One region of the Pseudomonas sp. P4_C1 genome, then DNA from elsewhere that is predicted to be linked to it. Evidence: predicted binding sites of a transcription regulator. Region 1 holds the regulator's gene; each other region holds the start of a gene.
The links. Region 1 encodes FliA, which starts transcription of late flagellar genes. Its sites were predicted from a motif close to CTAAAGTTTNNNNNNNNNNNGCCGNTAA; they were not measured.
Positions count from the first base shown of each region.

Region 2: motA (flagellar motor stator protein MotA) is a predicted target of FliA. The motif match lies at 5,495-5,522, and genes of this name have one in related genera.
Region 3: flgM (flagellar biosynthesis anti-sigma factor FlgM) is a predicted target of FliA. The motif match lies at 2,385-2,412, and genes of this name have one in related genera.
Region 4: AC1DU9_RS05720 (methyl-accepting chemotaxis protein) is a predicted target of FliA. The motif match lies at 4,352-4,379, and genes of this name have one in related genera.

Region 1 covers NZ_JBFUHY010000009.1:98,951-106,911, forward strand. The annotation lists gene flhA (flagellar biosynthesis protein FlhA) at 1-1,481, shown strand, start outside; gene flhF (flagellar biosynthesis protein FlhF) at 1,493-2,821, shown strand; gene fleN (flagellar synthesis regulator FleN) at 2,938-3,768, shown strand; gene fliA (RNA polymerase sigma factor FliA) at 3,765-4,505, shown strand; gene AC1DU9_RS08880 (chemotaxis response regulator CheY) at 4,674-5,045, shown strand; gene AC1DU9_RS08885 (protein phosphatase CheZ) at 5,067-5,855, shown strand; gene AC1DU9_RS08890 (chemotaxis protein CheA) at 5,910-7,961, shown strand, end outside.
Region 2 covers NZ_JBFUHY010000036.1:4,285-12,245, reverse strand. The annotation lists gene orn (oligoribonuclease) at 1-113, opposite strand, end outside; gene rsgA (small ribosomal subunit biogenesis GTPase RsgA) at 221-1,252, shown strand; gene AC1DU9_RS18785 (TIR domain-containing protein) at 1,451-1,858, shown strand; gene AC1DU9_RS18780 (caspase family protein) at 1,861-2,820, shown strand; gene AC1DU9_RS18775 (toll/interleukin-1 receptor domain-containing protein) at 2,820-3,311, shown strand; gene motB (flagellar motor protein MotB) at 3,363-4,409, opposite strand; gene motA (flagellar motor stator protein MotA) at 4,574-5,425, opposite strand; gene AC1DU9_RS18760 (HDOD domain-containing protein) at 5,593-7,131, shown strand; gene rhdA (thiosulfate sulfurtransferase) at 7,173-7,961, shown strand, end outside.
Region 3 covers NZ_JBFUHY010000073.1:16,701-24,661, forward strand. The annotation lists gene AC1DU9_RS24690 (MFS transporter) at 1-603, shown strand, start outside; gene AC1DU9_RS24695 (flagellar brake protein) at 667-1,413, opposite strand; gene AC1DU9_RS24700 (flagella synthesis protein FlgN) at 1,506-1,973, opposite strand; gene flgM (flagellar biosynthesis anti-sigma factor FlgM) at 2,022-2,348, opposite strand; gene flgA (flagellar basal body P-ring formation chaperone FlgA) at 2,516-3,274, opposite strand; gene AC1DU9_RS24715 (chemotaxis protein CheV) at 3,358-4,323, shown strand; gene cheR (protein-glutamate O-methyltransferase CheR) at 4,336-5,163, shown strand; gene flgB (flagellar basal body rod protein FlgB) at 5,532-5,939, shown strand; gene flgC (flagellar basal body rod protein FlgC) at 5,943-6,386, shown strand; gene flgD (flagellar hook assembly protein FlgD) at 6,402-7,124, shown strand; gene flgE (flagellar hook protein FlgE) at 7,156-7,961, shown strand, end outside.
Region 4 covers NZ_JBFUHY010000005.1:90,333-98,293, forward strand. The annotation lists gene pdxR (MocR-like pyridoxine biosynthesis transcription factor PdxR) at 1-789, shown strand, start outside; gene AC1DU9_RS05715 (aldose 1-epimerase family protein) at 894-2,108, opposite strand; gene AC1DU9_RS05720 (methyl-accepting chemotaxis protein) at 2,268-4,244, opposite strand; gene AC1DU9_RS05725 (LysR substrate-binding domain-containing protein) at 4,430-5,350, opposite strand; gene AC1DU9_RS05730 (NorM family multidrug efflux MATE transporter) at 5,508-6,905, shown strand; gene AC1DU9_RS05735 (putative bifunctional diguanylate cyclase/phosphodiesterase) at 6,963-7,961, opposite strand, start outside.

The sequences.
Region 1 (7,961 bases):
TCATCAACCTGATCGGCGGCATGGCGGTCGGTATCTTCCAGCACAACATGAACTTCGCCGACGCCGGCAAGGTGTATGCGCTGTTGACCATCGGTGACGGTTTGGTGGCGCAATTGCCATCACTGTTGTTATCGACAGCCGCGGCGATCATGGTGACCCGTGCATCCGGTTCGGAAGACATGGGCAAGCAAATCAATCGCCAGATGTTCGCCTCGCCCAAGGCGCTGGCGGTGGCGGCGGGCTTGATGGCGGTCATGGGCCTGGTGCCCGGCATGCCGCACTTCTCGTTCCTGAGCATGGCGGCCCTGGCGGCTGGTGGCGCGTACCTGTTCTGGAAAAAGCAGAACGTCGCCAAGGTGCAGGCCCTGCAAGAGGTCAAGCGCCAGCAGGAGCTGCTGCCGTCGCCGGCACGCGCCCAGGAAACCAAGGAGCTTGGCTGGGATGACGTGACACCGATCGACATGATCGGCCTGGAAGTGGGTTATCGCCTGATTCCGTTGGTGGACCGCAACCAGGGTGGCCAGTTGCTGGCGCGGATCAAGGGGGTGCGCAAGAAATTGTCCCAGGACCTGGGCTTCCTGATGCCCACGGTGCATATCCGCGACAACCTCGACCTGGCGCCCAGTGCCTATCGCCTGACCCTCATGGGGGTGATTCTGGCCGAAGCGGAGATTTACCCGGATCGCGAACTGGCGATCAACCCGGGGCAGGTCTACGGCACGCTCAACGGCATTACCGCCAAAGATCCGGCTTTTGGCCTGGAGGCGGTCTGGATTGAAATCAGCCAGCGCGCCCAGGCGCAATCCCTCGGTTATACGGTGGTCGATGCCAGTACCGTAGTGGCTACCCACTTGAACCAGATTCTCTACAAGCACTCCAGTGAACTGATCGGTCACGAAGAAGTGCAGCAACTCATGCAATTGCTGGCCAAAAGCTCGCCGAAACTGGCCGAGGAGCTGGTGCCGGGCGTGGTTTCGCTGTCGCAGCTGCTCAAGGTGCTGCAAGCGCTGCTGGCCGAACAAGTGCCTGTGCGCGATATCCGCAGTATTGCCGAGGCTATCGCCAACAATGCCGCCAAGAGTCAAGATACCGCCGCGCTAGTGGCTGCTGTGCGGGTTGGCGTATCCCGTGCAATCGTGCAAAGCATTGTAGGCACTGAGTCGCAGCTGCCAGTCATCACGCTGGAGCCAAGGTTGGAACAGATATTGCTCAATAGTCTGCAAAAGGCCGGGCAAGGCTCGGAAGAAGGCGTTCTGCTGGAGCCAAGCATGGCTGAGAAGCTGCAACGTTCGTTGATCGACGCGGCGCAGCGGCAGGAGATGCAAGGTCAGCCGGTGATTCTGCTGGTGGCCGGTCCGGTTCGCGCGATGCTCTCGCGATTCGGTCGGCTCGCAGTCCCGGGTTTGCACGTGTTGGCTTACCAGGAAATCCCTGACAACAAGCAAGTGACCATCGTTGCGACAGTAGGGCCCAACGGCTGAGGTAGTGGTTTATGCAAGTTAAGCGTTTTTTCGCCGCCGATATGCGTCAGGCCATGAAGCTGGTTCGCGATGAGCTGGGCGCTGATGCCGCCATCATTGGCAACCGCCGGATCGCCGGAGGTGTCGAGCTGACGGCTGCGCTGGATTACAAGTTGTCGGCGCTGGCGCCGCGGGTTCCGAACATGGAGCTCGAGGACGAGCTGCGCAAGACTCAGTCGCGGATCGTCACCGCCCAGGCCGAATTGAGCCTGCGTAGCGATGGCGAGAGCGACCAGAGCACCAACCGTCAGTTGTTCGCCGGCTTGCCGTTGACCGCCGCCGAGCCGCTGATCGAGCCGACGTACGCCGAACCCCGTCGCCCCGCACCAGCCGCTGCGCCAGCGTCCGGTGGCGTGGACCCGCGGGCGTTCGACTCGATGCGATTCGAGCTCAACAGCCTGCGCGAACTCATGGAAGTCCAGCTGGGCTCCCTGGCCTGGAATCAGCTGCAAGGCAGCCGTCCGGACCAGGCCAACCTCTGGCGCCGCCTGCAACGCATCGGCCTGTCAGGCCCGCTGTCGCGCGACCTGCTGGCGCTGATTACCGGGATCGAAGAACCTCGTCAGGCCTGGCGCATGTTGCTGGCGCACCTGGCGCGCATGATCGCTACCCCCGAGGTCGAGCCGCTGGAGGAGGGCGGTGTGATCGCCATGGTCGGCCCTGCCGGCATGGGCAAGACCACCACCCTGGCCAAGCTGGCGGCCCGTTACGTGCTCAAGTACGGCGCGCAGAACATTGCGCTGGTGAGCATGGACAGCTTCCGCATCGGTGCCCAGGAGCAGCTCAAGACCCTGGGGCGCATTCTCAACGTGTCGGTGACCCACGTCGATCCGGGCCAGTCCCTGGTGCAGGCGCTGGAACCCTTGCTGCGCAAGCGGGTGGTGCTGATCGATACCGCTGGCCTGCAGGCCAGCGATCCGGCCCTGCGTATGCAACTCGAAAGCCTGGCCGGTCGCGGTATCCGCTCAAAAAATTATCTGGTCCTGGCAACCACCAGCCAAAAACAGGTTCTAACCGCCGCTTATCACAGTTACAAGCGTTGTGGGCTCGCTGGCTGCATCCTGACTAAACTGGATGAGACGGCTAGTCTGGGCGAGGTGTTGAGCCTGGCTATCAGTCATGAGTTACCCGTGGCCTACCTGACCGATGGCCCGCGGATTCCGGATGATCTCCATCTGCCGCGCCGTCATCAGTTGGTCAGTCGCGCCGTCAGCGTACAAATGCAGGAAGAACCCAGCGAAGAAGCCATGGCTGACATGTTCGCTGATATTTACCACAGCCAAACCAAGCAGGTTGGCTAAGGTAGTAATGAACAGTTTTTGTACCTACATCGATGGTCTGCCATGCATTGTTCCGATTGCGAACGCGCAGCCAGTAATGTGGCCTCCGTCTATGCAAGACAAGGTAAAGAAATAACATGGGCAGCATGCATCCCGTACAGGTGATTGCGGTGACCGGCGGCAAAGGTGGCGTCGGGAAAACTAATGTGTCAGTGAACTTGTCCCTGGCTCTGGCTGAGCTTGGCCGGCGCGTCATGCTGTTGGACGCCGACCTGGGACTGGCGAACGTCGACGTTCTGCTGGGCCTGACACCCAAACGTACCCTGGCCGACGTGATCGAGGGCCGCTGCGAACTGCGCGATGTACTGCTGCAGGGACCCGGCGGCATCCGAATCGTTCCGGCCGCATCCGGCACTCAGAGCATGGTGCATCTGAGCCCCGCGCAACACGCCGGCCTGATCCAGGCCTTCAGTGATATCGGCGACAACCTCGACGTATTGGTGATCGACACCGCTGCGGGCATTGGTGACTCGGTCGTCAGTTTCGTTCGCGCAGCCCAGGAAGTGCTGCTGGTGGTGTGCGACGAGCCGACTTCGATTACCGATGCCTACGCCTTGATCAAGTTGCTCAATCGCGACTACGGCATGAACCGCTTCCGCGTTCTGGCCAACATGGCCCAGAGCCCGCAGGAAGGACGCAACCTGTTCGCCAAGTTGACCAAGGTCACGGATCGCTTCCTCGACGTCGCCCTGCAATACGTCGGCGCGGTGCCCTACGACGAAAGCGTGCGCAAGGCCGTGCAGAAACAGCGTGCCGTCTACGAAGCCTTCCCGCGCTCCAAGTGCTCGCTGGCATTCAAGGCCATCGCGCAGAAGGTCGATACCTGGCCACTGCCTGCCAACCCGCGCGGGCACCTGGAATTTTTCGTCGAGCGCCTCGTGCAGCAGACAGCAGGACCGGTTCTATGACAGCAAGCGGTTACAACCTCTACAAAAAATCGGCCCGTGATGCGCAGTACGAGCTGATCGAGCGTTACGCGCCGCTGGTTAAACGCATTGCCTATCACTTGCTGGCGCGCCTGCCGGCCAGCGTCCAGGTCGAAGACCTGATCCAGGCCGGGATGATCGGCCTGCTTGAAGTGTCGACCAAATATGACGCCAGCAAAGGCGCCAGTTTCGAGACGTACGCGGGCATTCGAATCCGCGGCGCCATGCTCGACGAAGTGCGCAAGGGGGACTGGGCGCCACGTTCGGTTCACCGCAATACGCGCATGGTCAGCGATGCCATTCGCTCGATTGAAGCGAAAACCGGCCGTGACGCTAAAGATCACGAAGTTGCGGCCGAACTCCAATTGAGTCTCGACGATTACTACGGGATTTTGAACGACACCCTGGGCAGCCGGTTATTCAGTTTCGACGATCTGTTGCAGGACGGCGAACACGAAGGGCTGCACGAGGATGGCGCGAGTGCTCATATCGAGCCGTCACGCGATCTGGAAGATGAACGCTTCCAGGCTGCGCTGGCGGAGGCGATTGCCAATTTGCCGGAGCGTGAGCGACTGGTGTTGGCGCTGTACTACGACGAAGAGTTGAACCTCAAGGAAATCGGTGAGGTCCTGGGGGTCAGCGAATCTCGGGTCAGCCAGTTACACAGCCAGTGCGCGGCCCGTTTGCGGGGGCGTTTGGGGGAGTGGCGAGCGCGCTGAAGGCAGTGTGGGGGACACTGCGAACGAGGCCGGTGTGGTGTTGAGCTGCGCCGGTCGCGATCTGTTGTGCTCCAGACAGTCATTGAGTGCTTTGCCGGATTGATTGAAATGGCGCGTCCAGGTGCTGGGCGCGTTTAAGACTGCTTGGAGGTCGAATTGGACAAGAACATGAAAATCCTCATCGTTGATGACTTCTCAACGATGCGGCGGATCATCAAGAACCTGCTGCGTGACCTTGGGTTCACCAACACCGTCGAGGCCGACGATGGCACTACCGCCATTCCGGTGCTCAACAGCGGAAGCATCGACTTTCTGGTAACGGACTGGAACATGCCTGGCATGACCGGTATCGATCTGCTGCGTCACGTGCGTGCCGATGAAAAGCTCAAGCACCTGCCGGTGTTGATGGTGACCGCTGAAGCCAAGCGTGAGCAGATCATCGAAGCGGCCCAGGCCGGTGTTAACGGCTATGTGGTCAAACCCTTCACGGCCCAGGCGTTGAAAGAAAAAATCGAGAAGATTTTCGAACGCATCGGTTGATGAGTGCGCCACGGGGGAGCTATGGGCAATAACGAAACTTCATTGGGCGACTTTGAGTCGACCCTGAAAAAACACGCCGTCGAATTGGTCGCGAGCCTTGAAAAAGGCAGGTTCGGCGACGCGGTGCAATTGATCCATGAGCTCAACCAGACCCGTGACCGCGGCCTGTATCAGGAAGTGGGCAAGCTCACTCGCGAACTGCATAGCGCGATCGTCAATTTCCAGATTGACCCGCACATGCCGCAAGCCGAAGAAGTGTCCCAGATCACCGACGCCACCGAGCGTCTGGGCTATGTGGTCAAGCTGACCGAGGCCGCGGCCAACCGCACCATGGACCTGGTGGAAAGTGCCACGCCGCTGGTCAATGGCCTGGCCGATGAAGCCAAGGTCTTGAGCGCGGACTGGGGGCGCTTCATGCGTCGCGAAGTCGGCGCCGAAGAGTTTCGTGAACTGGCCCGACGGGTCGAGGGGTTCCTGGCGCGCAGCGGCACGGACAATCGCGCGGTGTCGGGCAACCTCAACGACATCCTGCTCGCCCAGGATTACCAGGACCTCACGGGACAAGTGATCAAGCGAGTGACCCAGTTGGTCACCGAAGTCGAAAGCAACCTGCTCAAGCTCGTGCTGATGGCCAGTCAGGTGGACCGCTTTGCGGGCATCGAACATGACCGTGAAGCGATGCTTGCTGAAAAAGATCCACAAAAACATCTCTCTCAGGGTGAAGGTCCGCAGATTCATGCCGATAAAAGAGAAGACGTTGTGTCCGGTCAGGACGATGTGGACGATTTGTTATCCAGCCTGGGATTTTAGAGTTTTAGAATTTTAGGTTTTTTGGGTTTTTAGACCTGTAGGAGCACCCCCTTAATGAGCTTCGGCGCCGATGAAGAGATCCTTCAGGATTTCCTGGTTGAGGCCGGCGAGATTCTAGAGCAACTGTCCGAGCAACTGGTCGAGCTGGAAAGCCGTCCGGATGATGCGGATCTGCTCAATGCAATTTTTCGCGGTTTTCACACTGTAAAAGGGGGCGCCGGCTTCCTCCAGCTCAACGAGCTGGTGGAGTGCTGCCACATCGCCGAGAACGTGTTCGACATCCTGCGCAAGGGTGAACGTCGCGTCGATTCGGAACTGATGGACGTGGTTCTCGAGGCGCTGGACGCGGTGAACAGCATGTTCAGCGAGGTCCGCGATCGCGGCCCGATCACGGCCGCTACACCGGAGCTGCTCGCGGCGCTGGCACGTCTGGCCGAACCGCAATCGGCTGACGAGACGGCTGCTGCACCTGTCGCCGCCGTGGTCGAAGCGCCTGTGGCTGAAAGCGAATCGGGCGATATCACCGACAATGAATTCGAACAACTGCTGGACTCGCTGAACGCCGTCAAGGCTCAGGCCGAGGCGCCGGCACCTGTTTCTGTGCCGGTCAGCGATGCTGCTGCCAGCGATGAAATCACCGATGCCGAGTTCGAGTCGTTGCTCGATCAACTACATGGCAAGGGCCAGTTCGCCATTGACGCGGTGGTCCCGGCGCCGGCTGCGCCAGAGGCCCCGAAAGCGGCCGGCGACAGCTCCGATATTACTGACGACGAATTCGAAGCACTGCTCGACCAACTGCACGGCAAGGGTAACTTCGCTGTCGATGCGCTCGAATCGGCCATTGCTTCAGTACCGACTCCTGCCGCGCCAGCCGCTGCGGCGGCCGGCAGCGATCTGATCAGCGATCACGAATTCGAATCGCTGCTCGACGAGTTGCACGGCAAGGGCAAGTTCAGCGAAGTCGGCAAGGCGACGGTTTCCAGCGGATCGAACACGTCCGTTGCCGCGCCGGCCGCGAAGGCAGCGGCGCCGAAACCTGTGGCCAAGGCACCCGAGCCCAAAGCCGAAACACCGGCCCCGGTAGCCGCTGCTGCACCGGCTGCTGCCCGTGCTCCGGCCGCGCCACCGGCGGAAAAACCGGCCAGCGAAGCCGAGACCACCGTACGCGTCGATACCGCGCGTCTCGACGAGATCATGAACATGGTCGGCGAGTTGGTGCTGGTGCGTAACCGCCTGGTCCGCCTGGGCCTCAACAGCGGCGACGAAGCCATGTCCAAGGCCGTGTCGAACCTCGACGTGGTCACCGCCGACCTGCAAACCGCGGTCATGAAGACCCGGATGCAACCGATCAAGAAAGTCTTCGGGCGCTTCCCGCGCCTGGTTCGCGACCTGGCTCGCCAGCTCAAGAAAGAGATCAACCTGGAGCTGGTCGGCGAAGAAACCGACCTCGACAAGAACCTCGTCGAAGCCCTGGCCGACCCGCTGGTCCACTTGGTGCGCAACTCGGTCGACCACGGTATCGAAGAGCCGGCTGATCGCGAAGCGATGGGCAAGCCTCGCAGCGGCAAAGTGATTCTGTCCGCTGAACAGGAAGGCGACCACATCCTGCTGTCCATCTCCGATGACGGCAAGGGCATGGATGCCGATGTTCTGCGCGGCATCGCCGTGAAGAAAGGCTTGATGGACAAGGATGCGGCGGACCGTCTCAGCGAGTCGGATTGCTTCAACCTGATCTTCGCTCCGGGTTTCTCGACCAAGACCGAGATTTCCGACGTCTCCGGGCGCGGCGTGGGCATGGACGTGGTGAAAACCAAAATTGCCCAGCTCAACGGCACCATCAATATCTACTCAACCAAGGGCAAGGGTTCGAAGATTGTCATCAAGGTGCCGCTGACCCTGGCGATCATGCCGACGCTGATGGTCATGCTCGGCAACCAGGCGTTTGCGTTCCCGCTGGTGAACGTCAACGAGATCTTCCACCTCGACCTGTCGACCACCAACGTCGTGGACGGCCAGGAAGTGGTGATCGTGCGGGACAAGGCACTGCCATTGTTCTATCTCAAACGCTGGCTGGTCAGCTCCGCCGCTCACGAAGAGCAGCGCGAA
Region 2 (7,961 bases), on a different contig from region 1:
GTGTTCAGGTCACTGTCGGTGACGATGGTGGCCATTTCGATGATGACGTCGGTGTCCGGGTTCAGACCGGTCATTTCCAGGTCGATCCAGATCAGGTTCTGTGGGTTTTGCATGTGTCGGCTCCTAGGCAATGCTGCGCAGTTTAGCCTAGGCCGGTGGCCGGGCGTGCTAAACTCGCGGCCGTTTTACCTAATCGCTGCATTCTTGATACGGAACACCCATGGCCAAACGCCAACTCAATCGTCGTCAAAACTGGCGCATCGAAAAGATTCAGGGCGAACGCGCTGCCCGCGCCGCCAAACGCGAGTCCTCCGCTGTCGAGGCGCTTGAGGGCGGCGATCTGGGCCCGGAACAGCACGGCCTGGTGATCGCGCACTTCGGTGTGCAGGTCGAGGTCGAGGCCCGCGACGGCGAACTGGCCGGCCAGGTGTTCCGTTGCCACCTGCGCGCCAACCTGCCGGCGCTGGTGACCGGCGATCAGGTGGTCTGGCGTGCCGGCAACCAGGGTATCGGCGTGATCGTGGCGCAACTGCCGCGCAACACAGAGCTGTGCCGCCCGGATAGCCGTGGTCAGCTCAAGCCTGTTGCGGCCAACGTCGACATGATCGTCATCGTGTTTGCACCGCTGCCCGAGCCCCACGCCAACCTGATCGACCGCTATCTGGTCGCAGCCGAACATGCGGGCATCAAACCGCTGTTGCTGCTGAACAAGTTCGACCTGATCGATGACAACAACGCCCCGGCGCTGAATGCCTTGCTCGCGGTGTACCGCACCCTCGGCTATCCGGTGCTGGAAGTGTCGGCGCACCACGGCAATGGTATGGAGCAGTTGCAGAAGCAACTCGACGGGCGCATCAGCGTGTTCGTCGGTCAGTCCGGTGTCGGCAAGTCGTCGCTGGTCAACAGCCTGCTGCCGGATGTCGAAACCCGCGTCGGCCCGTTGTCCGAGCTGTCCGGCCAGGGCACTCACACCACCACCACCGCGCGGTTGTTCCACTTCCCCGGCGGCGGTGAGTTGATCGACTCCCCGGGCATCCGCGAATTCGGCCTGGGCCACGTCAGCCGTGCCGATGTCGAGGCCGGCTTCATCGAATTCAACGACCTGCTCGGCACCTGCCGCTTCCGTGACTGCAAGCATGACCGCGAACCCGGTTGCGCCCTGCTCAAGGCCCTGGAAGACGGCCGCGTGCAGCAGCAACGGATGAACAGCTACCGTTCGATCATCGCCAGCCTGCCGGAAAACGGCTATTAAACAGACGTACCGACCGCCCTGCCTTCAGCGGGGCGGCCGGCGGCTGGGTCTTCCCCTGCTTGAACATCAGACCTTTCTGTAAGACCCCCGCACCGGCGCTTGTAGGGCATTTCTCTTTAAGTCACATCCCCTTGTAGCCGCCAGCCAATAGCCTAGCTTCAGACCCTCTTCGCACTCCAGCGACTCCGAGGGACACCCATGCAAACCTACCACCTGTTCATCAGCCATTCGTGGAACTACTCCGACGCCCACGACAATCTCGTGCGCCTGCTCAACGCCAAGCCTGGCTTCACCTACAAGAATTTTTCGGTGCCACCGGACAACCCGATTGTCGGCGCGAAAACCGACAAACAACTTGAGGATGCCATCGAAAACAAGATTCGCCCGTGTTCGGCGGTATTGATCATGGCCGGGATGTATTCCACCTACAGCAAGTGGATCAACAAGGAAATCGAGATCGCCAAGCGCATGGGCAAGGTGATCATCGCGATCAAGCCGTTCGGTGCAGAGCGGATTTCCACGGTGGTACGTGACGCGGCACATGCCGAATGTGCGTGGAACACCAACAGCATCATCACCGCGATTCGCCAGCATACGGCGGTGTAACCATGCGCAAGGGACTGTTTATCGGCATCAACGACTACACCCACGTTTCGCGCCTGAGCGGTTGCAGCAATGACGCCATGGCCATGGCCTCGGTGCTGAAGACCGACGCCAATGGCGATCCGAACTTCAAGAACATAGTGCTGACATCCGCCGAGGACTACCTGAGCCGGGAAAAACTCGAGAACCAGATCCGCGAGCTGTTTGCCGGGGACTGCAATGTCGCGCTGCTGTATTTCGCCGGCCACGGCAGCTTCGATACCGACACCGACGAAGGCATGTTGATCCCGCAGGATTACAAGAGCGCCAAGGACGGGATTCGCCTGAGCGACATTCTCAACTGGGCGAGCAAGGCCACGAAGATCAAAAACAAAGTGATCATTCTCGATTGTTGCCAGAGCGGCTCGGCCGGCGAACTGCGCGCCTTGCGCAGTGAAGGCAGTGTGGTCGGCGAAGGCATGACCATTCTGACTGCCTGTAAAAAGGAAGAACCGGCGATGGAGGGCGCGCAACACGGCGTGTTCACCGGATTGTTGCTCCAGGCCCTGCACGGCGGCGCCGCGAACATCCTGGGCAAGATCACCCCCGGCAGCCTTTATTCGTTTGTCGACAACGCGCTTGATGCCTGGGAACAGCGTCCGGTGTTCAAGACCAACGTCTCGCAGTTCATTTCCCTGCGCGAAGTATCGCCGCTGATCCCCAAGGAAATCCTGCGCAAACTCCCCGAATGGTTTGCCGAAGCCGAGTCGGTGTACCCCCTCGCCCCCAGCTTTGAGCCCACCGAACCTGAATTCAACCCGGAGCACGGCGAAGTCTTCGCCCAGCTGCAAAAGTGCAACCGCCACAGCCTGGTCGAACCGGTAGACGCCGAGCACATGTACTACGCCGCCATTCACGCCACCGGCTGCCGCCTCACCGCCCTCGGCGCCTATTACCGCGAACTCGCGATCAAGGGACATTTCTGATGCCAGTGTTTATCAGCTACCGCCACATGGATCGCGCCCTCGCGGTCAAAATCAACACGCGCCTGATCCAGGCCAACATCAAGACCTACCTCGACGTACTGGATGCCGAATCCCAGACCACTGATGACATCACCGGGGTGATCACCCGCAACATCAGCGAATGCACGCACCTGCTGGCGGTGGTGTCGGAGAAAACCGCCCTGTCCTGGTGGGTACCGTTCGAAATCGGCGAGGCGACCATCACCAACCGGCGCATCTGCTCGTTCAAGACCGGCCCGACCGAGCTGCCGCTGTACCTCGATAAATGGCCGAAGCTGACCAGCGACCGGGACATCGAGTTCTTTATCGATGCTTATCGCACCGAGTCGATGCTCAAGCGCTCGATGTCACTGGATTCGGTGAACGGTAGCGAGTCGGTGCGCAGCGTCAACAAATCCAATGCGGATCGCTTTCACGCCGAGCTCAAGTCCCGAATCATCCGTGGGTTTTAACGTAGAAAACGCCAATAAAAAAGCCGACATCGCTGTCGGCTTTCTTGTCGGTCACTGCTTGGGCGGTTCAGCCGGTTTGGCTGGCTCGCCCGGCTTCAGCGCCGGGTTATCAAACAGGTTCAGACGCTCACGCAGTTCGTGAGCCGGCAGCGGTTCCTTGTCCGCCGGCAACGCATTCGGGTCGACCGGTGTAGCCGGTGCGGCTCCCGGAGCCGCCGAACCTTGCGGCGCATTAGGAGCAGGCTCCACACCTTGCGAACCTTCGATCGCACGCTGGGCTTTCTTGGTCAGCACCACGATGTCGATACGACGGTTCACCGGGTTGAACGGATGCTCGCGATCGAACAGGGCCGACGAGGCATAACCGACCACCCGTGCCACCTGCGCTTCCGGATAGCTGCCCGCCACCAGCGCACGACGCGCGGCGTTGGCACGGTTGGCCGAAAGCTCCCAGTTACCGAAATCGCCGGTGCCGGTATACGGCTTGGCGTCGGTGTGGCCGCTGATGCTGATCTTGTTCGGCACCGCTTTGATGGTGTCGGCCAGAGCCAGCAGGATGTCTTCGAAATACGGTTTCAGACGAGCCGACCCCGAGTCGAACATCGGGCGGTTTTCTGCGTCCATGATCTGGATACGCAGGCCGTCCTGCGTGATTTCGAACAGGATCTGATCCTTGAACTTCTGCAGTTGCGGGTTCTCTTCAACCTTGTTCTGCAGTTCTTGCAGCAACAGTTCGAGGCGTTCTTTCTCGACCTGCTCGGCCATGCCTTCAACCTGGTCGGTATCGATGGTGACCTTGTCCGGCTGCGGCTGGGACTTCACTTCGGGGTTGAGGGTGTTTTCCGGCGCCAGGGTCGGGGTGCCGCCCAGATCGATGATGTACGGCGTGCCGCTTTCGGAAAAACCGATCGGGTCCTTGAAGTAACCGGCGATGGCAATCTTCTGTTCCGGCGTGGCGGTGGACAGCAGCCACAACACCAGGAAGAACGCCATCATCGCTGTGGCGAAGTCCGCGAAGGCGATTTTCCAGGCGCCTCCGTGGTGTCCGCCGGCGATGCGCTTGACGCGCTTGATGATTATCGGCTGATTGTTTTCCATAACCTAAGTGCTCTGTCTCACAAATACTGTTCCTTTTTGGCAGTGCCTGTTGTCGCCATACCGCGTTGCCGCTCCTCGCCATAGCGGGCTATGACTCGTCGCGGCGCCTTGTCTGGCAACAACAGTCACTTGCCAAAAAAGGAACGTATTTGCGAAACAAAGCACTAACGACCGCGAACCGCTTGTTCCAGCTCGGCGAAGCTTGGACGGTGCGCCGGGTACAGCACCTTGCGTCCGAACTCCACGGCCAGCGATGGCGGCATGCCGGAAGCCGAAGCCACCAGCGAGGCCTTGATGGCTTCGTAGACGTTCAGTTCTTCCTTGGCATCGTGGGCCAGGGAATGGGCCAGCGGGCCGAAGAAGCCGTAGGCGGCGAGAATACCGAAGAAGGTCCCCACCAGTGCCGCACCCACGTGCAGGCCGATAGATTTCTGATCGCCCTCCCCCAGCGAAGCCATGGTCACCACGATCCCCAGTACCGCCGCGACTATACCGAAACCGGGCATGGCGTCGGCGATGCCGTTCACGGCGTGGGATGGGTGTTCCAGGTCTTCCTTGAGGCTGAACAGTTCCATGTCGAACAAGCCTTCCAGCTCGTGCGGAGCCATGTTGCCGGAGGACATGATGCGCAGGTAATCGCAGATGAACGCGGTCATGCGCTCGTCCTTGAGAACAGTCGGGTACTTGGCGAAGATCGGGCTCGCGGCGGCATCTTCGATGTCGCCTTCGATGGCCATCATGCCTTCGCGGCGGCTCTTGTTGAGGATCTCGTAGATCAGGCCCAGCACTTCAAGGTAGAAGCCATGATTGAAACGCGAGCCGAACATGCTCAGGGACTTCTTGAGCACGTGCATCGTCATGTGGCCGGGGTTGGCCTGCAAGAATGCGCCGAGGGCGGCACCGCCGATGATCATGACCTCGAAAGGCTGGATCAGGGCGGCAATCTTGCCGTGGGAAAGCACGTATCCGCCGAGCACGCTCGCGAATACGACGATGATGCCGATAATTTTAGCCATAGGTTAGGGGAGCACTTACTGAGTCGGGTTCAAGGTCATATTCGGAAGTTAAAAAATCTCTTCTTCTCCTTATCGGCAAAACTGCGCCAGACTATAGGCAGTTCAGGCGAAAAACTGATTTGACCCCATCCGGGCCCAGGTAATGTTGACGATGATCGCCTCCCACCATGGTTAACGAAACGAACGTTCCAACCCCGAAACCGACCACTCTCGAAGGCTGGGTCAAGCTTCTCGATGGCGTACGCCTGCCGGTTCCGCAAGCCAGCCACGACCGTGTCTGCAAAGCCATTGGCGACAATCGCAGCTCGCTGCGCGATATCGCCGACCTCATGCAAGGCAGCCCGGCCCTGGCCTTGAGCGTGATTCGCGAAGCCAACCGGCACACCCATGGCGGCATGACCGAGCCTGCGGAAAACCTCGAGATCGCGATCAATCGCCTCGGCCTGAAGCGCACCGAAGAACTGCTTGCGCGGCTTCCCGCCGAACCCCAGTCCGAGATTCCCAAAGTCTTGCGTCAGCTGCAGATGATCAGCCGGCACGCCACGCAACAGGCCAACGGTTTTTTTGCCAGTCGCCTGGCACGCCTGTGGCAGGACATCCACTGGGGCAGCCTGCTGTTTCTATCGCCCCTGTGGCCTTTGGCGCTGACTCATCCGAAACTGCTCGAAGAGTGGGAGCTGCGGGTCATCCATAAAGGTGAGTCGGCACGCAAAGTCGAACAGCAACTGTTTGGTGTACGCCTGCTAAACATCGGCCAGGCGCTGGTGGAGGTCTGGCGATTGCCGATCTGGGTGCAGCAGGGTTATCGCCTGTTGCTCACCGAGCAGCGGGAACTGGTGAAAGTCCTGCGCATCGCCCGTGACAGTGAGCATCCATTACGCCAGCAGAACCGTCTCGATGACGATCCGACCCTGCGTCGCTGGCTCAATCAGCCGGCCAACACAGTGCTACTGGCCAACGGGCTGGCGCTGTCGGCGCAACACGCCTGGGACAGCCCGCACAGTGAGCGCTGGCAATTCCTGACCAGCCTTTACCTGCAAATGCCGATGGACGAGGTGCAACAGCAACTGCACCAGCAAGCCGCCAACAGCGCACGCCAACACGCCATGCCCGACCTCTGGCACCCTGCCGAATCGCTGATCTGGCCGTGGGGTATGAACCGTGTCCACGCAGGCTTGCTGCCGGCAGCGGCACCCAGCGCCGAAGACCTGGCGAAGTGGCGCAAACAATGTGCCGAATTGCTGGTCGAGCCGAGTCGCTTCACCAATGCCATACACCTGACCATCGCCGCCCGGGACGCCCTGGTGGCCTGCGGCATGCGTCGGGTGATGATCCTGATGGCCGACCGCACTCATGCCAACCTGCGCGTGCACCAGACGGTCGGCCTGCCGAAGGAAGCGGCCGGGTTGAACTTCGTGGTCAGCCAGAGCAACGTCTTGCAACGCCTGCTCGCGCAACAGGCCCAAGTGCGCCTGACACCAGCCAACAACGCGCAATTCTCGGCCCTGCTGCCCAACGGCCTGCGCTCACAGTTCAGCGGTGAACACCTGCTGCTGCGTTCACTGGTCAACAATGGCCGGGTGATCATGATCGTCGTGGCGGATCAAGGCGGCGGGCCCTTTTCGGAAATTTCCGTACAGGCCTTCGGCAAAACCGCACAGTGCATCGAGAAAGCCCTGCACAGCTTTAGCCACCGTGGCCAATAAGCTGCGTTACAATCCTCCCTTTTGTGCTCTGGAGACCTCACATGTCTGACTTCTCTGGCTTGCCGCTGGTGATCGAGCCGAGCGACTTGCTCCCTCGCCTCGACGCCCGCGAACTGATTCTGGTGGACTTGACCAGTCCCGCCCGCTACGCCGAAGGGCACATTCCCGGCGCGCGCTTTGTCGATCCGAAACGCACGCAGCTCGGCCAGGCCCCCGCACCGGGGCTGATGCCCCCGCAGGCAGCACTCGAAACGCTGTTTGGTGAACTGGGACACAACCCCGACGCGGTCTACGTGGTGTATGACGACGAAGGCGGCGGTTGGGCCGGGCGCTTCATCTGGCTGCTGGATGTCATCGGCCACAGCAAGTACCACTATATAGATGGCGGCCTGCGGGCCTGGCTGGCGGAAGGTTTGCCCATGTCGATCCAGATCCCGCCACCCGTGGGCGGCCCGGTTCCACTGACCTTGCACGATGAACCCACCGCCACCCGCGAATACCTGCAAAGCCGTCTCGGCGCCGCCGACCTGGCAATCTGGGATGCTCGCGGACCGCTGGAGTACTCCGGCGAGAAAGTCCTCGCAGCCAAGGGCGGGCACATTCCCGGCGCGGTCAATTTCGAATGGACCGCCGGCATGGATCAGGCGCGCCAGTTGCGCATCCGCACCGACATGCAGCAGATCCTCGAACAACTCGGGATCAGCAAAGACAAAGAAGTGATTACCCACTGCCAGACTCACCATCGTTCTGGCTTCACCTATCTGGTGGCCAAGGCTCTCGGTTATCCGCGGGTCAAAGGCTACGCCGGCTCCTGGGGCGAATGGGGCAAC
Region 3 (7,961 bases), on a different contig from region 1:
TTGGGCTGGTTGTCCGACCGTTACGATCGGGCCGTGTTGATCCGCAGTTTCGCATTCAGCCTGGCCCTGGCCGCACTGCCGCTGGCGATCATGCCGCAGGTGCCGTTGGAGGTTCTGTTTATCGCCGGTTTTGTCTGTTCGTTGGTGCAGTTCTGCCTGTATCCGTTGGCGGTGGCGTTTTCCAATGACCATGTCGAAGGCGATCGCCGGGTGTCCCTGACGGCAATGTTGCTGGTGACCTACGGCGTTGGCGCGAGTATCGGGCCGCTGGTGGCAGGCGTGCTGATGAAGTTGTTCGGCAGCCAGATGCTCTATGCCTTCTTCAGTTTCTTTGCGTTGGTGCTGGTATGGCGGATTCGCCCGAAAGCGGTGACCAACCTGCATCAGGTCGACGACGCACCGCTGCATCACGTGGCCATGCCGGACAATATGACGAGTTCGCCACTGGTGGCCTGCCTCGACCCGCGGGTCGATGAGCAGGTGGTGCAGGAGCAGATGTGCAATCCGGTGAATCCGGAGCCGTCAGCCGAACCTGAAGACGATCAACCGCCGCAAGACCCTGACTCGGGCCGCGAGCAAAGCTTTACCGAGGCCAGGCCTTAAATTCAGTGCATAAAAAAACGGGCAGTCACCGCCAGGGACTGCCCGTTTTTTGTTGACGCTCTATCAGAGATCGTCTTTGTCGAAGCGACGCGCTTCGCGTTGCAACTGGTAGACGAAGCGTTCGACCTGACGCTGCACCAGCCCGCTCATGTTGTGGAAGCGAATGCCGGCGAAGGTGGTGGAGATCTTTTCTTCGAAGTGCAGATAACGCAACTCGACCGGCGCGGTCATCTTGCCAAAGGGCAGTTCGGCGCTGAAGCGGTCGTAAACCTGACCCAGTTGCAGGCTGCCAGTGATGTCGCCGTCGAAACGCAATTTGCAGCCGGTAGCGGAAATATCCAGCAGCTTGCCGCTGATCGGAGCCTTGAGCTTTTCGCCATCGAGGTTGACGTTGACCAGTTGTGCCAGCTTCAGTGCTGCACGGAATGCATTGCGGCGCTGGTGGTACACCACTTCATCGGGAAGGGCGCCGCGATAGCAGCGGCTGCCACCGGATTCATCGATGGTCAATCGGCCGTTGCTTTCCCAGGCAATGCGTACGCCTTCGTGGAAGCCTTCGACCCTGAACGGTTCGCCCGCCATCAGGTAACGCTCGCCATCACGGGGGATCATTTCGTCCAGGGCAATCATATTGCTGTCACGGTCCAGGTCCACCAGGTAACTCTGGAAACGCTGGCTGCGCTCGTGGAACGTAATGATCAGCGGGTCATGGCTTTCGAGCAGCTGGCGCAGGTTGCTGGAGATTTCCAAGGGCGTGGAGAGCACCTTGGGTGGCTGCGGAGCATCATCCACGGATAAGGCATTGGACACGGTTAATCAATCTCCAGACAAAATTTGACTACGGCAGGCTAGCAGTTTGCCAGTATGTTGCGCGTCTTGATAGAGCGGGGGCATTGACCGGTTCATGCCTGACTGAGCGGGCGTGGCTTGGCAAGCCTGGAGAATGTTCCGCTGGCATCGTAAAGCGCCGGGGTTTCACCGCCGGTGAGGATTTTCAGCTGGGTGGCTGTAGCGGCCTGCTGGGTGAGGATCGACTGGCCGTTGTTGGCGTTGATGGCCTGGCACTGGGCCAGGAGATCGGTCAGCACGTCACTTTGCGCCAGCAACTGGTCGCCAATGCTCGACTGGCTGGCCAGTTGCTCAAGACCGCCACGGTTGGTCGGCAGGTTGAGGCTGGCGAGAATTTCACTGCGCTTGCGGCCATGCTGTTCGAGCAACACGACCAATGCCTGTTTCTGCGCCAGGATGTCCTCGAGCAATGGCATGTCGCGGCCATGCAATGCGAGGGATTCGGTCTGCAGTAATTCCAGCAGGTGTTGCGCTGGAGCAAAGTCGTCGGTGATCAGTTGCAGTAGATTAGTGTCGTGCATGGCTGGCCTTGGGTTTTAAGCGTCCAAAAGCCTGGCGCCGGCGGTGGCCTAGCGCTGGGCTTCGAAGTTGAGCAGTTTGCTGGCTACACGGTTGCTGTCGACTTTATAGCTGCCATCGGCAATCGCTGCTTTCAACTCGGCCACGCGGGCGTTGTCGACGGCGGGTTGATCGCGCAGCTTGTCAGTGACCTTCTGCAACTGTTGAGCCTCATCGCTGAGATGTACCGATTCCCCGCTTTTGACGGTACCGGCCTGTTCGGCCGCGGACTCCAGCGGCGCGGATTTGCCGGTTTCGGCGTTTTCCTTGCTGGCGCTGGTACGTGTACTGCCCGTAAGTGACGAGGAGCTGTTCAAACGGCTGAAATCGATGACCATGATAAAAAACCTCTGGGAATTTGGACGCTTGCCATGGTTTCGGCCATTCCCTGGAAAACTTTAGGCCCATTTATCAATGAACCTCGCGCGCGCCAGCGCTTGCCCTGCATGGAGCACAGTCTAGGGAACAGCCGGGGCAAGCGCCACATTCCGATGAGCAGGGAGCCTTACATGGACACTTCCACCTGCCCCGGCGCCATGACCTGCGCCTTGATGACTCGCTGGGAATTGAGGTTTTTCACCCGGATCTGTTCGCTCAGGCTGCCGTTTGACAGGGCTTCGCCCGGCATGCGTACGCTGAGCGTACCGCTGCGGGCGGTAATCACCACCTGATCACCCTTGCGGATGACCTCGGCCTGTTCGATATGCACCAGGGTAATCACCTGGTCGGCGACCATTGGTCGGGTCAGTCGCTGCCCGATAGCCTGGTCCAGGGAGGTCAGGTAGCCCTGGCCGATGAGGCTGATATCGCGTTCGCGCAGGACCACATCCAAAGGCTCGACAATGTTGGCGCGGCGCAGTGGCCGGGCGCTGGTCACGACATCGCGAAACAGGCGGACTTGAGCGGGTACGAACACGGTCCAGGGGGAGGCGCCCTCGCAGCGGACCTTGACCGTGACCCGACCCAGCGGCTTGGGACTCTCAAGGGTTGCTGTCAATTCCTTGTCGCACATGGGCATGTGCATGCGCGGATCGAGCGGGTTGACCTGGATCTCGTAGCGGCCTTCCGTTTGACTGGTAGCCAGATAGTCTTCTACGGTGAATTCAAGAAAGCCCTGAGTGACGCCGATAAGCATGTCAGGCAAGGTAACCGCGTCAGCAAGGGCAGGGCTGCCAGCGTTGAACAGGCAAACGGCCGCCAGCACGCCGAGCAATTTGCGGCAGGGTGTGGTCAGGCGTCGGAAAAATGTCGGTTCTGTGTTCATAACGATTAAAAAAGCAAGCGCCGTGCCGTTTAGTGATGAAGGCACGTCGCAACAACACTTGGCGTTGGTGTAGGAGTCTGGGCATGGCTGGTGTAATGGATTCGGTGAACCAGCGCACGCAACTGGTGGGGCAGAATCGCCTTGAGCTGTTGTTGTTCCGTCTCGACGGCCAGCAGCTGTACGGGATCAACGTGTTCAAGGTTCGGGAGGTGCTGCAATGCCCCAAACTGACGCTGATGCCCAAGTCCAGTCCTGTCGTGTGCGGCGTGGCGAACATCCGGGGGGCGACCATTCCGATCCTCGATCTGGCGATGGCGACCGGCTCCGGTGCTTTGAAGGACAAGAACAATCCCTTCGTGATCATCACGGAGTACAACACCAAGACCCAGGGTTTCCTGGTTCGCTCGGTGGAACGCATCGTCAACATGAACTGGGAGGAGATCCATCCGCCACCCAAGGGCACCGGTCGCGATCACTACCTGACGGCGGTGACGCGGGTCGACAATCAGTTGGTCGAAATCATCGATGTCGAGAAGGTGCTGGCGGAAGTGGCACCGACGCCGGAAGCGATTTCCGTCGGCGTGGTGGATGTCGAAACCCAGCACAAGGCGCTTTCGTTGCGCGTGCTGACGGTCGACGACTCGTCGGTGGCGCGCAAGCAGGTCACGCGTTGCCTGCAAACGGTCGGCGTCGAAGTGGTGGCGTTGAACGACGGTCGGCAAGCGCTGGACTACCTGCGCAAACTGGTCGACGAGGGCAAGAAGCCGGAAGAAGAGTTCCTGATGATGATCTCCGACATCGAGATGCCGGAAATGGACGGGTACACCCTGACGGCGGCAATCCGCAACGACCCGCGCATGCAAAAGCTTCATATCATCCTGCATACTTCGTTGTCGGGTGTGTTCAATCAGGCGATGGTCAAGAAGGTCGGTGCCGATGACTTCCTGGCCAAGTTCCGTCCTGATGACCTGGCATCCCGGGTAGTCGACCGGATCAAGGCAGCAGATATCAGCCAGGGGCCCGCGCCCCTGGCGGTCAACACGATTTAAGAGGCGGCATCATTGTCTACGGGTAATTTGGATTTCGAACAGTTCCGGGTATTCCTGGAAAAAGCCTGTGGCATTTTGCTCGGTGAAAACAAGCAGTACCTGGTCTCCAGCCGTCTCAACAAACTGATGGAACAGCAAGGCATCAAGTCTTTGGGTGAGCTGGTTCAGCGCATGCAGACGCAACCGCGCAGCGGTTTGCGCGAGCAGGTGGTAGACGCCATGACCACCAACGAAACCCTGTGGTTTCGTGACACCTACCCGTTTGAAGTCTTGAAGAACAAGGTACTGCCCGAAGCGATCAAGGCCAGTCCCGGCCAGCGCCTGCGCATCTGGTCGGCGGCGTGCTCGTCGGGCCAGGAACCGTATTCGCTGTCGATGTCCATCGACGAGTTCGAGCGGGTCAACATGGGCCAGTTGAGGATGGGTGTGCAGATCGTTGCCACCGACCTGTCCGGCACCATGCTGAACAACTGCAAGACCGGCGAGTACGACAGCCTGGCCATCGGCCGCGGTCTGTCGCCTGAGCGTCTGCAGCGTTATTTCGACCCGAAAGGGCCGGGACGCTGGGCGATCAAGGCGCCGATCAAGAGCCGGGTGGAATTCCGTTCCTTCAACCTGCTGGACAGCTACGCGAGCCTGGGCAAGTTCGACATCGTGTTCTGCCGCAACGTGCTGATCTACTTCTCCGCCGAGGTGAAGAAGGACATCCTGTTGCGCATCCACAGCACGTTGAAGCCGGGGGGGTACCTGTTCCTCGGTGCTTCCGAAGCGCTGAACGGTTTGCCGGATCATTACCAGATGGTCCAGTGCAGCCCGGGGATCATTTACCAGGCGAAGTGATTTCGTTGGTATTGTCAAAAAACGGGAGCCCTCAGGGGCTCCCGTTTTTTTTTGCCTGATGATTTCTTGCAAACGCTGCTGGCCCCTGTGGGAGCGAGCTTGCTCGCGATAGCGTCCTGACAGTCGAGTTCAGCGTTACCTGACACACCGCAATCGCGAGCAAGCTCGCTCCCACAGTGGTTGGCGGTGTTCTGAAAAGGGTAAGGAGGCGGCAGAAAAGCGGCATGCGGCGGAAAACCGTTGCCGCTTTTCTGGCATTGCCGCGTTGCCATGGCCGGCAAAGCCCCGGTTTCCGGGCTTTTTTGAATTGGCATGGGGCTTGCTAAGTTGATCCTACGAAAAATCAGGTCACCCGAAGGTTTCCCGACATGAGCATCAGCTTCGATAAAGCGCTCGGTATCCACGAACAAGCCCTGGGCTTCCGCGCCCAGCGTGCCGAAGTCCTGGCCAACAACATCGCCAACGCCGATACCCCGAACTACAAGGCTCGGGACCTGGACTTCTCGAAAGTGCTCGCTGAGCAAAACGAGAAAACCAAAAGCGGTACCTTCGCCTTGAACATGACCAATAGCCGTCATATCGAAGCTGAAGGCCTGGGCAATGGCGACGAGTCGTTGCTGTATCGCACGCCGATGCAACCGTCGATCGACCAGAACACCGTGGACGCTCAGCTGGAACAGTCGAACTATGCGGAAAACGCGATCGGCTTCCAGGCCAGCTTCACCCTGCTCAACAGCAAATTCAAAGGGCTGGTGTCAGCCCTGCGCGGAGAGTAAGCCATGTCTCTATCCAGTGTTTTCAACATTGCCGGTAGCGGCATGAGTGCGCAAACCACGCGTTTGAACACCGTCGCTTCGAACATCGCCAACGCCGAGACGGTTTCGTCGAGCATCGACCAGACCTACCGCGCGCGTCACCCGGTGTTCGCCACCATGTTCCAGGGCGGCCAGAGTGGCGGCAGCGACTCGCTGTTCCAGAGCCAGGATGCCGCAGGTCAGGGCGTGCAGGTGCTGGGTGTGGTCGAAGACCAGAGCAACCTCGAGGCGCGCTACGAGCCGAACCATCCGGCGGCCGATGCCAAGGGCTACGTCTACTACCCGAACGTCAACGTGGTTGAAGAAATGGCCGACATGATTTCCGCGAGCCGTTCGTTCCAGACCAACGCCGAAATGATGAACACCGCCAAAACCATGATGCAGAAGGTCCTGACCCTCGGTCAGTGATAAGGGGCGACTCAGATGAGTGTTACCGATTCCACCAGTGGTTTGAGCCTCAATGACATCCTGGCCAACTCCTCGATCAAGACCAACACCACGACTGACGGCCTCGCGTCGGCAACCGGCAGCGCCACGGGCAACAAGGCCCTGGGCAAGGATGCGTTCCTGCAGTTGCTGGTGACCCAGCTGAAAAACCAGAACCCGCTGGAGCCCCAGGACAACGGCGCGTTCGTGGCCCAGTTGGCGCAATTCAGCAGCCTGGAAGGCATCACCACGCTCAACAGCACCGTGAGCGGCCTGGCCAGCAACTACAACTCGTCCCAGGCCTTGCAGGCGTCGTCGCTGGTGGGCCGTTCGGTCATCGCGCCGGGTGACAAGGCCGTGGTCGATACCACCAAGAGCCTCAGCGGTACGGTGGTGGTGCCGTCTTCGGTGGCGTCCGCCACCCTGAAGATCACCGACTCAACCGGCAAGACTGTGCGCACCATCGACCTCGGTTCGCAGAAGGCCGGCAACGCCAGCTTCATCTGGGACGGCAAGAACGATGCGGGTGAGACAGTACCTGCGGGCACCTACACCTTCGGCGCCACGAGCACGATCGATGGCCAGTCCGTCGCGTTGATCACCAACCTGCCCGCGACCGTCAACAGCGTGACCATCAGCCAGACCGGCGGTGAGTTGATGCTCAATCTGGCCGGGCTGGGTAGCGTTGCCCTGTCCAAAGTACAAACCATTGGTATGTAGAGCCGACTAACACGGCACAAAGGAGTGGATGATGTCTTTCAATATCGGCCTTAGCGGTCTCTATGCAGCCAATAAACAACTGGACGTGACCGGCAACAACATCGCCAACGTCGCGACCACCGGTTTCAAATCGTCCCGTGCAGAATTCGAAGACGTGTACTCGGCGACCCGCCTGGGCACCGGCAGCAAGACCGTCGGCAACGGCGTGCGCCTGGCCAACGTTTCCCAACAGTTCGGTCAGGGTGACGTGAGCAACACCGGCAACGTGCTCGACATGGGTATCCAGGGCAACGGTTTCTTCGTCCTGAGCAACAACGGTTCGCTGACCTACACCCGTGCCGGTACATTCAAGACTGACAAGGAAGGCTACGTCACCAACAGCGACGGCACTGCCCGCCTGCAAGGTTACGGTGTGGACTCCAACGGCAAGATCGTCAATGGCGTGCTGACCGACCTGCGAATCGACACCTCCAACCTGGCGCCGAAGTCCACCAGCACCGTGTCGTCGACGATCAACCTGAACTCCACCTCGGCGGTGATCGACCAGACGGTTGCGGCGAACAAGTTCGACCCGTCCAAGACCGAGACCTTCACCAAGTCGTTCAGTACTCCGATCTTCGATACCCAGGGTAACCAGCACACCATGGATCAATACATGGTCAAGACTGGAGCGAACACTTGGGACACCTACACGCTGATCGATGGTCGCAACCCGGATGGCAGTGATCCTACCGTTACCGCTCCGGTTGCTTCGACCATGTCGTTCGATTCCACCGGTAAACTGACTTCGGTCAGCACGCCGGTGACGCCGCCAACCACGCCACCGACTTCGGTGAT
Region 4 (7,961 bases), on a different contig from region 1:
AGGAAAGCCTTTGAAACCGCCGAGACCAAGGTCCTGCCTATCGATGTCGATGAACTGGGCATACGCACCGACCTGCTGTACGCCGACCGCAGCGGCGCCAATTGCGTCTATGTCACGCCGTCTCATCAATACCCCACCGGCGCGACCTTGCCGCTGGAACGTCGTCTTGAGCTGATCAACTGGGCAGCAGAAAAGGGCAAGTGGGTTATCGAAGATGACTATGACAGCGAGTTTCACTACGACGGGCAGCCGACCGCCTGCGTGCAGGGCCTGGACAAATATCAGCGCACCCTCTATTTGGGTACCTTCAGCAAGACCCTCTACCCCGGCCTGCGAATGGGTTACATGGTACTGCCCTACGAGTTGATCAAAGCCTTCACCTACGCGCGCAGCATGATGGACGGCCATACACCACAGATCCTGCAACTGACCCTGGCGCGTTTTATGGAAGACGGCCATTACAACGCCCATGTCCGGGCCATGCGCAAGCTCTATGCCGGGCGCCGATCCATCATGCTCGACGCCATTGGCAAGCACCTGGACGGCATCGTCACCGCCTTGCGCCCCCAAGGCGGACTGCAAATTCCCTGCCTGCTGCACGATGGCTGGTCGGAAGAGAAAACCATCCGCCAAGCAGCCAGCGCTGGCGTGCAGCTTTCCGGCCTCAGCCGGCTATACGCCGGCGATCAGGAGAAAAAACAAGGTTGGTTATTGGGCTACTCGTCCTTGACCGCTTATGAAATCGAAGCGGCCATGCTGCGCCTGGCCAATGCGCTGAAAACCAGGTAGGGCAGTGTCAAGCGGCTTTTTGGGAGGCTTGTGCATTCCCCCGCCGCTAACTGCCCGTCAATCCGACTCGTTCTCCCGTCAGAGCCGTCCGCCAAAACGGGACATCACCCCTTGCTGAGATCAACCAACGGCGTCTGCCGCACCTCAGTCTCCCGCCCACCTTGAATCTCGCTCACCTGCTTCAGCGCCTTATCCACAGCGGTCTTATCCGCCAGCAAGCTGTAGCTGATGCGGAACTGCTTGTGCTCCTTCGGCCCAATCGTCGGCACCAGGTTTAGTGGCCGCTGATACCGGCGGTTGTAGGAAAAACTCGTGCCTGGCTCCAGCCCCGTGACATAGCCCTGCCCTTGGGTATCGGTGTTTTTCCACAGGGAGAACACGGGCAGTGTTTGCGTGTTGAAGCCGACCGAGACGCCCAGACTACCGGCCTTGTTATGCAGGACGGTCAATGTATCGCCCTTGGCATCGGCGTACGGCACCACGTTGTAGACGGTTTCGTCGTAGTCCTTGGTCGGTGCGCGGTAGGTTTGCCAGTCCGGCAGATCGCCTTTGGCTTTGTCGTTGAACGGCGACACCTGTTTCACCGGCGCGGCGAAGCGGGCGCCCTGCTCCAGGAACGGCGTGCTGAAGTTGCTGTGATACAGCGCCTGGTATTCCTTCGGATAGTCGCCATTGTTGGTCAGGGTGTCATTGAGGGCGAACGCTACGCTGCCGGGCTCGGTGACCAGTTCGGTCGCGACTGAGAAGTCGACTTTCTTGAATGCCTGCTCCTTCAGTTCGCCGCGCAGGCTGATGGCGTATGGCGGCTTCTCATCAAGATGCAGCGTGACTTTGTTGGCCGGGATGTTGGCGGCGCGGCCATGCAGGGTCAGCAGTTCGCCGTTGTCGATGCCGGGGTGGCCGACCCATTCGTAGCCGCAGCGGGTGACCAGCTCATTGAAACCTTCCAGCCAGCCCAGGCCACCACGGCCGTTGAGCTCGATGAAGGACGGATTGACCACTTCCTTGACTGGCGAATCCCAACCCATGCGCACGTTACCGACAGAGGCCTGCAGGACGTTCATGCCGCGAGTTGGAACTACCGAAAGTTTCATCGTGCCGTTATCGATGTCGACGATGCTGACGCCTTCCTGCCGACCGCCATGCAAGGTGCGCAGGGTCACGCTGAAAGGCTTGTCGGTTTTTACGCCGAGTTGCTGGCTGGTGATTTGCCAGTTCTGGGCGGCTTTGTCGGTGTCGAGCAGGACGTAATCCCAAGCCATGGCGTGGGAGGCAGCGGACAGTGCGCTGAGGGCAACGAAGAGTTTGAGCGGGGTCATGGCAGCAGCCTTTCTTGGATTTGTGCCATTTTTATAGACTTGCAGAAACGTTTCAGCAAGCATAAAAATCGAAATAACGGTGGCAAACGCCAAGAGATCGTCGATACGGGGCTTGTGGATAACGCGCAGAATCGAGTCGATGGCGATTTGGGCAGCGATTCAACGAAACCGGTCAACCTCATGCCGCAGATCCGCGGCGAGCTTCTCCAGCTCTTTGGCTGTCACCGCCAGGTTCGAAACCACTTCCCGCTGCTCACTGTTCGCCAGGGCGATGCTTTGCAGGTTGCTGCTGAGCAAGGTGGCGGTGCTGCTTTGTTCCTGGGTCGCGGTGGTGATGGCGGCGAATTGCTGACCGGCGGAACGGCTTTGCTCATCGATACGCGCCAGGGCCGAGGCTACGTTGGCGTTGCGCGACAAGCCTTCCTGCATCAGCACGTTACCCTGCTCCATGGTACTGATCGCGTTGCCGGTTTCCTGCTGGATGCTGTGGATCATCCCGGAAATTTCATCAGTGGCCTGGCGAGTACGTGAGGCCAGGTTGCGCACCTCATCGGCCACCACCGCAAACCCACGCCCCTGCTCGCCGGCACGGGCGGCTTCGATGGCGGCGTTGAGCGCCAGCAAATTGGTTTGCTCGGCGATCGCGGTGATCACCCCGACAATGCCGCCGATTTCCTGGGAGCGCTGGCCCAAGGTGTTGATTACCGTCGCGGTGCTGTTCAGTGCACCGGCGATTTGCTCCAGGGACGAGGACGCTTCGTCCATCGACGTACGACCGATCCGGGTTTGTTGTGCGTTTTCCTGCGCCAGACGCTGGGTGCTGCCCATATTGTCGGCAATGTTCAGCGAGGTGGCACTGAATTCTTCCACGGCGCCGGCCATGCTGGTGATTTCGCCGGATTGCTGCTCCATCCCTTCATAGGCACCACCGGACAAGCCGGACAACGCCTGGGCGCGGTTGTTGACCTCTTCCGAGGCTCTACGAATGTGCTCGACCATGGTCGACAGCGCCTGGCTCATCTGGTTGAAGGCGCGGGCCAACTGACCGATTTCGTCGTTGCTCGACACGTTCAGGCGCACGCTCAAATCACCCGCGCCCAAGGCTTCGGCCTGACGCACCAGATCACCCAGCGGCGCCAGTTTGCTGCGCAGCAACCAGACCGCCGAACCCACCGCCAGCAACATCGCCAGCAGACTGCCGATGGCCAGGCGAATGCCGACGCTCCAGGTCACCGCGCGGATTTCGGCTTTCGGCATGCTCGCCACCACCGACCACGGCCCACCTTCGAACGGCACGGCAATGCTGTAGAAGTCTTGCGACTTGTCGCTCCAGAAATCGCCCTTGCCCGGTGTCTTGGCCAGACCGACGATGGCCGGGACTGCCACGTCCAATGCCTGCACACCGGCGATCGGCACCAGCCATTTGTTCTGCTCGTCGAGCAGCGCCAGGGAGCCGGTCTGGCCGATGCGGAAGCGCTTGAGGTTTTCGAACTGAGCATTCTGTGCGTCGGTGTAATCGAATCCTACAAACAGCACGGCAATCACCTTACCACCGCTGTCGCGTACGGGGGTGTACTGAGTCATGTAGGACCGTTCAAAGAGCAAGGCGCGACCGACGTAGCTCTGCCCGGCCATCAAGCGCGCATAGGCCGGATGGGCGTGATCCAGCAATGTGCCGATGGCCCGGGTGCCGTCCTGTTTGCTCAGGGACGTGCTGACCCGAATGAAGTCTTCGCCACTGCGCACGAACAGCGTCGCGACGCCGGCAGTCATTTGCTTGAACTCGTCCACTTCCTTGAAGTTGTTGTTCAGTACTTCGCTGCCCAGGTGCAGGCCCGGGGTCTGCACACCCGCCACGGCCACCGGCTCATCCGGGTGCACGCTCAAACCGGCGCTGAAGCGCTTCTCGAACAGACCGCTCAGACGCTGGGTACTTTCACGCAACGTGCCGTGGAACGTGCTCAACTGATCGGCCAGCAGCCGTGCCTCGCTGGCCAGGTGCTCTTCGCGGGTAGCGAGGTTGGCAGCGTCCAGCGAGCGCAGGGCAAACACGGTGCTGCCGCTGATGACAACCGCCAGTATCACGGCAAGCGCAAGACCCAGCTGTGAGGCAATCCGAGCACGAGGTTGAGACATGACAGCTCCTGACCCAGTGGGCCGGATCATCCTTATCCCGTCGCACTCGGCAAAATTTCTGATAGTGGGGTAAACGTGGAGCCTGGCACGAAGGTTCCATCAGCAGATTTTCGGCGGCAAAACTGAATACTTGAGTGATAAACCGGGATATGGCTCAAGGCCGCCATTGCGGCGGCTCCATCGATTCAGCCCAGGTGTTCGACATCCGGTAACTCCATGGCCCGGACCTCGCCTTGCAGGAAATCGCTGAGTCGACGCAAACGCTCGCCGCCGGGCCGGGTTTTTGGCCAGACCAGGTAATAATGCTCACCACTTGCGACGGCGGTCGGCCACGGCAAACTCAGACGTCCCTGCGCAACATCCTCTGCCACCATCAGCAAATCGCCCATGGACACGCCGTAACCTCGAGCGGCAGCGATCATGCCCAGCTCCAGCGTATCGAACACTTGCCCGCCCTTGAGCGAGATTCGATCGGTCAGGCCCATGCGCTCCAGCCAGTTGCGCCAGTCACGGCGGTCCGGAGTCGGATGCAGCAGCTCGGTACTGGCCAGGCGCTCAACGTCCCACGGTTGATCCTTCAGAAGATTCGGCGCGCCCACCGGGATCAGCTCTTCGGGAAATAGGCAAGTAGCCTCCCAGTCCGGTGGAAAATGCCCGTTGCTGAGAATGACGGCACAGTCGAAGGGTTCGTGGTTGAAGTCCACCGTATCGATGTCCATCCAGGCGCTGGTCAATTGCACTTCGTTCCCCGGTCGCAGGTGCCGGAAACGACTGAGCCGCGCCAACAGCCAACGCATGGTCAGGGTCGACGGGGCTTTCATGCGCAGGATGTCGTCCTCGGCGCGCAAGGTATTGCAGGCCCGTTCAAGGGCAGTGAAGCCTTCGCGTATGCCGGGCTGGATCAGCCGCGCCGATTCGGTCAGTTGCAGGTTGCGCCCGCTGCGATGAAACAGCCGACAGGCGAAATGCTCTTCGAGCGTACGAATGTGTCGGCTGACCGCACTTTGAGTGATCGACAGTTCTTCGGCGGCGCGAGTAAACGAGCTATGCCGCGCCGCCGCTTCGAATGCTCGAAGGGCATACAAGGGAGGAAGACGACGTGACATCAGGAAAGCTCCTACAACGCGATTGCTTCAATTTATCGGAAACTCTCTCATATGAGTTTTAATCATGCCACCCATCCTTTTTATCCCTTTGTGCAAACCCCGCAGAGCGCCGAGAATCGAGGCTTCCTGTTTTCTCTGACAATCGAGCGTGATGATCATGCAGCATCCAGCACGTACTGAACTCCGGGCCATCCTGCGGCTGGCGGGGCCGTTGATTGCCTCGCAGTTGGCGCACATGCTGATGGTCCTCACCGACACCCTGATGATGGCGCGCCTGAGTCCCGAAGCACTGGCCGGTGGCGGACTCGGTGCGGCGACCTATTCGTTCGTGTCGATCTTCTGCATCGGCGTGATCGCGGCGGTCGGCACACTGGTAGCGATCCGTCAGGGTGCCGGTGATATTGTCGGCGCTACCCGACTGACCCAGGCCGGGCTGTGGCTGGCATGGCTGATGGCGCTGGTTGCCGGCTTGCTGCTGTGGAACCTCAAACCGGTGCTGCTGCTGTTCGGCCAGACCGAAACCAACGTCCATGCGGCCGGGCAGTTTTTGATCTTCCTGCCGTTCGCCCTGCCCGGCTACCTGAGCTTCATGGCCCTGCGCGGGTTCACCAGCGCCATTGGCCGTGCGACACCGGTGATGGTCATCAGCCTTGGCGGTACGGTCGCCAATTTCCTGCTCAACTATGCGCTGATTACCGGAATGTTCGGCCTGCCGAAACTCGGGCTGACGGGTATCGGGCTGGTCACGGCGATTGTCGCCAACCTGATGGCACTTGCGCTGGCGTGGCACATTCGTCGGCATCCGGCTTATGAGGCCTATCCGCTGCGTCAGGGCCTGTCGCGGCTGAACCGCCAGTACCTGAAGGAGCTGTGGCGTCTGGGCCTGCCGATTGGCGGTACCTATGCCGTGGAAGTCGGACTGTTTGCCTTCGCTGCGCTGTGCATGGGCACCATGGGCAGCACGCAACTGGGCGCGCACCAGATCGCCCTGCAAATCGTCTCGGTGGCATTCATGGTCCCGGCGGGTATTTCCTACGCGATCACCATGCGTATCGGTCAGCACTACGGTGCCGGACAACTGCTGGATGCGCGGCTGGCCGGGCGGGTCGGTATTGCCTTCGGGGCGGCGGCGATGCTGTGTTTCGCCATGGTCTTCTGGCTGTTGCCGAACCAGTTGGTCGGACTGTTCCTCGACCACAATGACCCGGCATTTCGCGATGTCATCAATCTTGCCGTGAGCCTGTTGACGGTGGCCGCCTGGTTCGAGCTGTTCGACGGCGTGCAAACCATTGCCATGGGCTGCATTCGCGGACTCAAGGATGCCAAGACTACTTTCCTCGTCGGCCTGGGTTGCTATTGGTTGATCGGCGCACCGGCGGCGTGGTGGATGGCGTTCCATTTGCAGTGGGGGCCAACGGGTGTCTGGTGGGGCCTGGCGCTGGGGCTGGCGTGCGCGGCGGTGAGCCTGACGCTGGGGTTTGAGTGGAAGATGAAGCGGATGATTCGGCGGGAGCCTTCGGCAGAGAGTGGTTTCCAGATGGCTCAGCCTGACTGAGAAACCTGTGGGAGCGAGCTTGCTCCCACAGGGATTCGTGGTGGTTTCCAGAACCGGTTAGCTCACCACTTCCAGCACTTGCTGCTGACTGGAGCCAAACATCAGATATTCCACCAACTCATCCAGCGGCAATGGCTTGCTGATCAAATATCCCTGCACCTGATCGCATTCAAACCCGCGCAGCAGATCCAGTTGCTCCGGCGTTTCCACACCTTCGGCGACCACCTCGAGGTTGAGGTTGTGCGCCAGGTTGATCATCGCGTGGACCAGCTTGCGGTTTTCCTCACGCTGTTCCATGCCGCCGACAAAGCTCTTGTCGATCTTCAGCAAGGTGATCGGCAGGCTGTTGAGGTGCACGAAGGACGAGAAACCGGTGCCGAAGTCGTCGAGGGAGAAGCGCACACCGAGACGCCCGAGGGCGTCCATGGTCTGCTTGACCAGATCGCTGCGGCGCATCACCGCGGTTTCGGTCAGCTCGAATTCCAGCCACTGCGCCTCGACGCCACGCTCGGCAATCAGGCGACTCAGGGTCGACAACAACTGGCTGTCCTGGAACTGCCGGAACGACAGGTTGATCGCCATGTGCAACGGTGGCAAACCCAGCTCAAGCAGCGCCTGCATGTCGCGCAAGGCCCGGGAAATCACCCAGTAGCCCAGCGGCACGATCAGACCGCTTTGCTCGGCCAGCGGCACGAATTCGCTCGGTGCCAGCAGGCCGCGCTCGGCATGCCGCCAGCGCACCAAAGCTTCGAGGCCGACGATCTGCCCGTCTTCGAGGTTCAACCGTGGCTGGTAGTGCAATTCCAGCTCATCGCGGCGCAGCGCCCGGCGCAGCTCGGTTTCGAGGTCGGCGATGCTGCGGGCATTGCGGTTGATGCGTTCGTTGAAAATGTGAAAGGTGCAGCCCTGGGTGCTTTTGGCCTGCTGCATGGCGATATGTGCATGCCACATCAGCGGATCCGCATCGGTCTGGGCCCGGGCGTAGGCGATGCCCAGGCTGGAACCGATCAGCAGGCTTTCGCCATCGACCCAATAAGGCTCGGCCAATGCTTCGCT